Regions from separate parts of the Pseudoalteromonas sp. 23_GOM-1509m genome, predicted to be linked through region 2. Evidence: predicted binding sites of a transcription regulator. Region 2 holds the regulator's gene; the other holds the start of a gene.
The links. Region 2 encodes ArgR, which controls arginine synthesis, uptake and breakdown. Its sites were predicted from a motif close to ANTGAATANNTATTCANT; they were not measured.
Positions count from the first base shown of each region.

Region 1 (4,680 bases), on a different contig from region 2:
CTGAGGCAACTGATGCCGACTGTGGAATATGCTCAGAGTCTTTTAGCGTCACCTCTTTAAGCTCACCGCCTTGAGCAACTACGACATCGTATACTTTGCCATCTACTTTAACGCTGTATTGCTCAGCCTTAACGCCTTTATTGTTTGCCGCTGATTTTTCAGGTGCTTTATTGGAGCTATCATCAGCGCTAGGAACAGGTTCAAATGCGTCAGGGTTATTGCGGTTTTTAATAAACTTCAAACCAATTTGTGGGAATAAGGCATACGTGAGCACATCATCAATTTGCTCATCAGCAAGCGTTAAGCCTTGCTCTTGCGCAAGTTTACTTAATTCAGCCTCAAGCGTTTCAAGTTCAGGTTTGATCACATCTGCAGGGCGACAGGTAATTGCTTCGCTGCCATCAAGTACACGCTCTTGTAACTCTTTATTCATAGGAGCTGGTGTTGAACCATACTCACCTTTTAATACGCCAGCGGTTTCTTTGGTGATGGTTTTATAGCGCTCGCCAGTAAGTACATTAAGTACTGCCTGAGTACCAACAATTTGCGAGGTCGGTGTAACTAATGGAATAAAGCCCAAATCCTCACGCACCCGTGGAATTTCAAGTAATACTTCGTTTAGTTTATCAGCAGCGCCTTGCTCTTTAAGCTGATTTTCCATGTTAGTTAACATACCACCTGGCACTTGGGCTAATAAAATTCGGCCATCAACACCTTTTAAACTGCCTTCAAACGCAGCGTACTTTTTACGTACGTCTCTAAAGTAAGCTGCAATTTCTTCAAGGTGGTTTAAATCAAGCCCAGTATCACGCTCAGTACCTTCCACGATTGCAGCAATTGTTTCAGTTGCTGAATGACCATAAGTCATACTCATAGACGATACAGCCGTATCGAGCATATCAATACCGGCATCAATCGCTTTTTGATACGTTGCGGTACTTAAACCCGTTGTTGCATGACATTGCATGGCAATAGGAATTGAAACCGTTTCTTTTAAGCCTTTAATCAGTTTTTCTGCATCGTAAGGCTTAAGCAATCCCGCCATATCTTTAATACAAATTGAATGACAACCTAATTCTTCAAGCTGCTTAGCAAGTGTTAGCCACATATCCAATGTGTGTACTGGGCTTACCGTGTAAGAAATCGTACCTTGGGCATGCGCACCTACTTTAACCGCCGCTTTTATGGCAGTTTCTAAGTTACGTACATCATTCATGGCATCAAAAATACGAAATACGTCTACGCCATTTTTGTGTGCGCGCTCAACAAACTTTTCAACAACGTCATCAGCATAATGGCGATACCCCAATAAGTTTTGACCGCGAAGTAACATTTGCTGGGGTGTATTTGGCATCGCCTTTTTAAGCGCACGAATACGTTCCCACGGATCTTCGCCTAAATAACGAATACATGAGTCAAAGGTAGCCCCACCCCAAGACTCTATAGACCAATAACCTGCGTCATCAATTTTTTTTGCAATAGGTAACATGTCGTCTAATCGCATGCGGGTAGCTAAAAGCGACTGATGTGCGTCTCGAAGTACGAGTTCTGTTATTTTTAATTTAGCCATTGGTATGCTCCTCTAATTATTATTTGTTTTGTACTGAGCAATGGCAGCACTAATTGCAGCGATGTGCTCATTTGGCACACCTTGAGATTTAAAAGATGGTGTTCTCTGTGATACTTCAAGTTCTGGCTGAGAAAATTTGCTAGCCAGCTTAGACATAACTGTCACTGCACCAATCAATAAAGAAAGAAATACAAACACACCCACCATACCGGTTAGCATTAAATTGCCTGCAGTTGTGAGCAAAGCCCCTATATCCATAATTCTCCCCTGTTCAAAACTGAATACATAAAAAGTCAGTTTATTTAAATAAATATTCACCAATAGTAACAAAAACTATTCTTTTGTCTACATATTGTAAATTGGTAAAACCAATTAATCTAAAAGTAACATATCACCAATAAGGTTAACACCACCTAAAATAGCTTATTTAACCTATATATATAGATGGTAAAAATGTTCGTTATAAACAAAGAATATATAAAAACCCTAATATTCTGTAAAAACACATAAAAATATACCTAATGAGCTAATCCACTAAAAACCGCCAAAGAAAATGTTAATTGGTCTTACCAAAATAACGACTGTAAAAACTATTTATTATCTCATCAGACACCACTGTGAATAAGTTACAGATAAAACCGTAAAAATTACCAACCTAATATAAAGCCAAACTCAAAAAAACAAATCAAACTATTGATTTAAAACAAAATAAAATACTGGCACATTACTCGCTTATATAAAAACAACACTTTAACACTTAGATAAATCAAGGAGATGACAATGTTACGCTGGACAATTACATTTTTGGTGATCGCACTAATCGCAGCCGTTTTAGGATTTGGTGGTATTGCAGGAGCCGCAGCAGGAATTGCTAAGATCATATTTTTTATCTTTTTAGTTTTACTGGTTATTTCACTTGTCTCTGGCGCTTTACGTGGTAAAAGCCCCAGGTAGATAAGAAACAACGAACTTTTTTAAATTTATATACAAGGAATTACATTATGAAATCATCAACACTTAAAGCAGCAGCTATTGGCCTATTCGCAAGTGCATTTATTATGGGTTGTGAAGACAATCATGCAGAAGAAGCCGGTGAACGCATCGACGAAGCCGTGACAGATGTTCAAAATAAAGTAGAAGATGCCTGTGAAGAAGTAAAAGAAGGTGTCAACGCTGAAGAAACAAATTGCTAATTCAGCCCCTTTTTAAAAAGCGACCATTTGGTCGCTTTTTTTTGTGTTTAGTATTAGTCGCCAAGTTGCTACCCATTAATTATAAACTCTGAACTATTAATTCTTTTTAAGCTGCGCATTTGCCACATAGCTTGCTAAAATGATAAAAAATAGCTTTTAAGTATAGATGCATGGTATTTACGACAACCTATAAACTCGATAAACCTTACTTTTATGAATGCTTCGACCAATCGCTGCCTTATAGTAAACGCGCGCAACCTAAATATTTTTTATTAGCACTGCTTGTTGTATTGGGATTATTTGGTATTTATGGTTTAGGAGATCATTACCTAGGTACATTTTTGCTGATGCTAGCCCTACTCGAATGCATCGCCTTTTACTATCGCCGCCCATGGTGGGTTACCAGGCAAATGCTAAGCAGAGCGTCTGGTTCTGAAGTCACTCTCACCTTCGACGAAGACGGAATAAAATCAACCAATCATTACAAAAATTACCAGTTAGCTTGGCACGACATTAACGAAATTATTACTACAGATTGTGGACTATTGTTAAAAAGTAAAAGCGGTATGCAATACATTTCTAAGGCAATACTCGACGAAGAAACGATTGATTTTATAAACAAAAAAGCCACTCAATGAGTGGCTTTTACAAATGTCATAGTTATATTAACTAGCACCTTTTATACTATGTTGATTAAGCATTGCCCGGATTAGGGTTAGACTTTTCAGCTTGTATGCGCATGTAAATTTCTTCACGATGAACTGATACGTCTTTAGGTGCGTTAACACCGATACGAACTTGATTTCCTTTAACACCTAGAACAGTAACGGTTACTTCGTCACCAATCATAAGGGTCTCGCCTACTCTACGAGTTAGTATTAGCATTCTCTTGCTCCCATGTTCCAATAAAATTATAAGATTCCGCACAAACATTTTAATTAAAATTAGACTAAAAAGTAAGTAAAAACTCTCAATCTATTCATTTTCTGTTAAAAATGTCTTATGTAATGCACGAACAGCCAGCTCTAGGTATTTTTCATCTATTAAAACTGAAATTTTGATCTCTGAGGTGGCAACAAACATCACATCAATGTTTTCTTGTGCTAGCGAATCAAAAAATAAACTCGCTACCCCGGAATGAGATTTCATCCCCATACCCACCGCTGACACTTTCGCCACATTGGTCAATCCGTCAATTGCCTGTGCGTCAAATTGCTGTTGCTCAGCCGTTAACAAATCAAGTGCGTTTAAGTAATCATTTAAATGCACAGTAAAAGCATAGTCGACTTTTTCAACTTTATGATTAATTTGATTAATCATATCTATTTCGATGCCATTATCAGCAAAAAGTTTCAAAACTTTTGCAAGATGTTTGGTGCCTTGCGGCATTCCATGCACCTTAATTAAGCACTCATCTCGATTAAATGCAATACCCGATACGACATTGCTTGTCACGTCGCTCTCCTCAAAACTAATTAACGTGCCTTCATCGGGTTTAAAGCTAGATAACACCCGCAGAGGAACATTGTGTTTACCAGCAGATTCTACAGAGCGAATATGTAACACTTTAGCGCCTAAACTTGCCAGCTCAAGCATTTCAGCAAAGGTGACATGACTTAAACGTCGTGCGTTAGGTTCCACACGCGGGTCTGTAGTATATACGCCATCAACATCGGTATAGATCTGACACTCATCGGCTTTTATTGCACCAGCAATTTCAACCGCTGAGGTATCGGTGCCACCACGGCCAAGCGTGGTCACGTTGCCCTCAATATCGCGCCCCTGAAAGCCGGCAATAATAGCAATACGGTTATGTTCAAGTTCATGTTTTAAACGCGTTGCCGCAACTTCTTCTACACGGGCTTTACCGAACATGTTATCGGTTAATATATTCACTTGATCGGCTAGTAAGCTTAC
Region 1 is NZ_JADO01000010.1:104,568-109,247, forward strand. Features, by position in the region: gene oadA (sodium-extruding oxaloacetate decarboxylase subunit alpha) at 1-1,570, opposite strand, end outside; gene N523_RS0104005 (OadG family protein) at 1,583-1,828, opposite strand; gene N523_RS19275 (DUF1328 domain-containing protein) at 2,351-2,524, shown strand; gene N523_RS0104015 (hypothetical protein) at 2,572-2,763, shown strand; gene N523_RS0104020 (YcxB family protein) at 2,934-3,401, shown strand; gene csrA (carbon storage regulator CsrA) at 3,457-3,648, opposite strand; gene N523_RS0104030 (aspartate kinase) at 3,739-4,680, opposite strand, start outside.
Region 1: a site for ArgR is predicted at 1,872-1,889, ahead of N523_RS0104005 (OadG family protein). Genes of this name have one in related genera too.

Region 2 (4,680 bases):
GCACTTACCTTTATTACGCCGAGGCTTATTAACCGCCGGTTTATTGGTCTTTATCGAGTGTATGAAAGAGCTACCCGCAGCTTTGTTGTTAAGGCCTTTTGATTTTGAAAGCTTAGCAACTCATGTGTTTCAGTATGTAAGCGATGAACAATTAGAGCTGGCCTCTATATCGGCTTTGTTTATTGTGGTGGTGGGGTTTATTCCGTTATATTTTATTAACCGTTCAATGGAGCAACGTAGCTAAATGAGTAGTTTGATTTTACAAGGCGTGAGCTATGCATATAACGGGACTAAGGTGATAGATAATTTAGATTTAACCTTAGGTAAAGACGAAATAGTGTGTTTACTCGGAGCCAGTGGCTGCGGTAAAACCACCACACTAAAAGCCATTGCAGGATTAATTGAAGCCAAACAAGGGCAGGTATTTATTGATGGTAAGCTAGTCAGTGATGCTAATACGTTTGTTTCACCTGAGCATCGTAATATTGGCATGATGTTTCAAGACTATGCGTTATTTCCGCATTTAACGGTGGCTAATAATATTGCGTTTGGGCTAAGTGGCATGAGCAAAGCAGATAAACACGCACGCGTAAGTGAAATGCTAAAGCTGGTACACTTGGTAGGCTGCGCCGATAGATTCCCTCATCAACTCTCTGGTGGGCAACAGCAGCGAGTAGCGATTGCACGCGCATTAGCTTATAAACCTAGCTTACTGTTACTTGACGAGCCATTTTCTAATATTGATACCCAAGTACGATTTGAGTTAATTGCCGACATTAGGCGCATTATTAAGGCGCAGCAAGTATCGGCTGTGTTTGTTACTCACTCAAAAGAAGAGGCGTTTGCTTTTTCAGATACGCTAGCGGTTATGCACCAAGGTAAAATTGCGCAGCAAGGTACGCCAGAACAGCTTTTTGCTAAACCACGTTCAAAGGAGGTTGCAGAGTTTCTGGGTCAGGGCATATACTTAAGCGCAACCGCATTAACCGCCACTGAATATCAAACGCAGTTTGGGGTGGTTGAATCAATACAGCCACAGCAGCATGGCGTGGCCGATAAGGGCGTTATTTATGTGCGTCCGCATCAACTTGAACTTGTTAGTAATAACGATACGCAACAGCAATCTGAGCGGGTTAGTATATTAAGTAGTCGCTTTATTGGCTCCGCTTATGTATACACTGTGGTTATTGCTGAGCAAGAAATAGAAGTTGCAGCCCAGTATGGCCAGTCATTTGAAATTAATGAACAGGTTATAATAAAAATAAAACCGCACACGGTGAATTTTTTTGAATCGTAATTAATCGCTGTGTTTTGCTCTAAAAAGTAAGGAATGACAATGGCGCAAGCGCAATCAGGGATTTGTGCTGAAGCAAACTTACACGGTTTGCACTTATTTTTTAATGTACTTGATGGTCACGACGAATCACTTCGCGCTAAGCTTAAAAAAGTGAGCGATATTGAAGATGAGTTTAGTGATCAATTCTCTGAATCTATGCTTTCTTGTATGGTCGCCATTGGCGCGCAATATTGGCCACACATTCTGCCTGATTATATGCCAAGTGAGCTGCAAAGCTTTCCTAATATTACCCATAGCGATTTTGTGATGAGTGCAAGGCCTTGCGATTTATTTGTGCAAATCCGCTCAGACAGAGAAGATGTGAACCACCTGTTTGCATTGCAAATATTAAAACTTTTTAACCCTGATGTTGAGCTGGTTGAGCAAATTCGTAATTTTCGTTTTCTAGATGGCCGTGATTTTAATGGTTTTATTTATGCCGGTGATACACCGCATGGTCGTCAAAAACGGGTAACGGCCCTCGTTAATAAGCCTGATAGCTTTGAAGATCAAGGCAGCTATATTCATGTTCAGCGCTATAAGCATGACTTAACGTTATGGCAGCACTTGTCGTTGCAAGAACAAGAACAAATAATGGGGCGTACTCGTCTCGACAATACCCTAATAAGCCCCGCACTTGAAAGCAGCCATGCAACCCGAAGTGAATTAAAAGATGAACAGGGGCAAGCATTATTACTAAATCAAAGTATGCCTTATGGCGACGTGTATGAGCAGGGGATGTTAATGATTACGTGCTCGGCTAAAGGGGATGCGTTCGAGAAAGTACTCAATAGCCGATTAGGGCAGGGGGAGTATTACGACCATTGGCTTGATTTTACTCAAGCAGATATGGGCTCTGCGTTTTTTGCACCCTCAGTGCGATTTCTAAAGCAGCTATAAAACAAGCCAGTAACGGCTACGTATTAGTATAGCCGTAACAGTGATAACCAAACGAGTTTAAACCGTATCAAACAAAATACGCACACGCTCTAATGTGAGGTCTATTTCTGATACTTTCGCTGGCGCAATAAAAATAGTGTCATCGCCGGCAATTGTTCCTAATACGCCATCTGCTTTACCTAATGAGTCAAGTAAACGGGCAATTAGCTGAGCAGCCCCAGGACTGGTGCGAATAATAATCATCATTTCGTTATGCATAATGTCAATAACTAACTGGCGTAACGGGCTTTTAGCGGTTGGTACACCCATTTCGGCAGGTAAACAGTACACCATTTCTTGTTTTGCATTGCGGGTACGTACCGCGCCAAACTTACTTAACATCCGCGACACTTTACTTTGGCTAATATTATCAAAGCCTTGTTCTTTTAATGCGTCAACTATTTCGCCTTGTGAGCCAAAATTCTCTTCTTTTAAAAGTGCTTTAAAGGCTTTTACCAATGCTTCTTGTTTGTCTTGTGGTTGCATAGTGTCTAATTAGTTATGTTGTCGATACTGCAAATTCTACACAAAAATGCATATTTATGCAGCAGTTGTTTAGGTTTTGCTGCGTTTAAACAGCAAAGTTTACAACTATGGTCGAAAATATAGCTAAAATAGGCAGGATAAATTTGTTTTTAGTCGCTAATTTCTTTATCTTATAAACCACAAATATTTCCTTCCTCAAATCACGGAGAATTCCAATGAAAGTTGCTGTATTAGGTGCTGCAGGTGGTATCGGTCAAGCGTTGTCTTTATTATTAAAAACAGGCTTACCAGCTGGTTCAGAATTATCACTATATGATGTTGCGCCAGTAGTTCCTGGTGTTGCTGTTGACCTTTCTCATATCCCAACAGATGTAAAAGTTGAAGGTTTTGGTGCAGATGCACTAGATAAAGCATTAACAGGTTGTGATATTGTTTTAATCCCAGCGGGTATGCCACGTAAGCCAGGTATGGATCGTGCTGATTTATTTAATGTTAACGCTGGTATCATTAAAACATTAGCAGAAGGCATTGTTGCTAACTGTCCTAAAGCGCTTGTAGGTATTATCACTAATCCAGTTAATGGAACTGTACCTATTGTTGCTGAAGTATTCAAAAAAGCAGGTACTTACGATGCTAAGCGTGTATTTGGTATTACAACTTTAGATGTGATCCGTTCTGAAGCGTTTATTGCTGAACTTAAAGGCGTAGACGTAGCAAGTGTTAAAGTACCAGTGATTGGTGGCCACTCAGGCACAACCATTCTACCGTTACTTTCTCAAGTTGAAGGTGTTACTTTCACTGATGAAGAAGTGGCTACACTAACTCCTCGTATCCAAAATGCAGGTACTGAAGTAGTTAATGCTAAAGCGGGCGGTGGTTCTGCAACATTATCTATGGGTGCTGCAGCAGCACGTTTTTGTATGTCTTTAGTTAAAGGCTTACAAGGTGAAGACGTTGTAGATTATGCATACGTTGCTGTTGAAAATGGCGATGCAGAGTACTTTGCACACCCAGTACGTTTAGGCAAAAATGGCGTAGAAGAAATTCTTTCTTACGGCACTTTAAGCGCATTTGAAGAGCAAGCTAAAAATGACATGCTTGAAACGCTGAAAAAAGATATCAAAGAAGGTGTTGATTTTATGGCGTAATAGCCAAAATTAACCCATAAAAAAGCCTGCATTTGCAGGCTTTTTTATTGCTCGGAATTATCTACACAGTATTACTTAGTGGTCGCGGTCAACCGCTATTCTAGCTAAGCTCATTAGTGCTTGCTTGTAACTCGACTCAGCTAAGCAATCTAAACAGGCAATTGCTTTTTCTGCTTCTTGCTCGGCTTTTTCCATTGTGAACTCAAGGGCATTGGTATGTTTGAGCGCAGCCAGTATCTCGTCAAGGTGCTCCATACCATTACAGTGCTCAATAGCGTCTCTTATTAACTGTGTTTGATGCTCACTACCGTGTTGCATTGCATATATAAGAGGTAACGTCGGCTTACCTTCAGCTAAATCGTCGCCAATGTTTTTACCAAGTTGGTCGGCATCAGCGTTGTAATCTAAAACATCATCCACTAACTGAAAAGCAGTACCTAAATGCATGCCATACAAATTAAGTGCCTCTAGTACACTATCGTCTTGCTCAGTAATAATGGCCGCAAGACCCGTCGCTGCTTCAAATAGCTTGGCGGTTTTAGAATAAATAACCTGCATATAACTGGCTTCAGTGGTATCAGGGTCGTTGCAGTTCATTAATTGCAGCACTTCACCTTCAGCAATAATGTTGGTTGCATCAGCCAGTACTTGCATTATTTGCATTTTACCAAGACCCACCATTAGCTGAAACGAGCGGGTGTAAATAAAATCACCCACCAGTACGCTAGCAGCATTACCAAACTCAGCATTTGCTGTAGGTGTGCCACGGCG
Region 2 is NZ_JADO01000008.1:165,489-170,168, forward strand. Features, by position in the region: gene N523_RS0100750 (ABC transporter permease) at 1-244, shown strand, start outside; gene N523_RS0100755 (ABC transporter ATP-binding protein) at 245-1,297, shown strand; gene N523_RS0100760 (Dyp-type peroxidase) at 1,337-2,236, shown strand; gene argR (transcriptional regulator ArgR) at 2,294-2,761, opposite strand; gene mdh (malate dehydrogenase) at 2,977-3,909, shown strand; gene ispB (octaprenyl diphosphate synthase) at 3,985-4,680, opposite strand, start outside.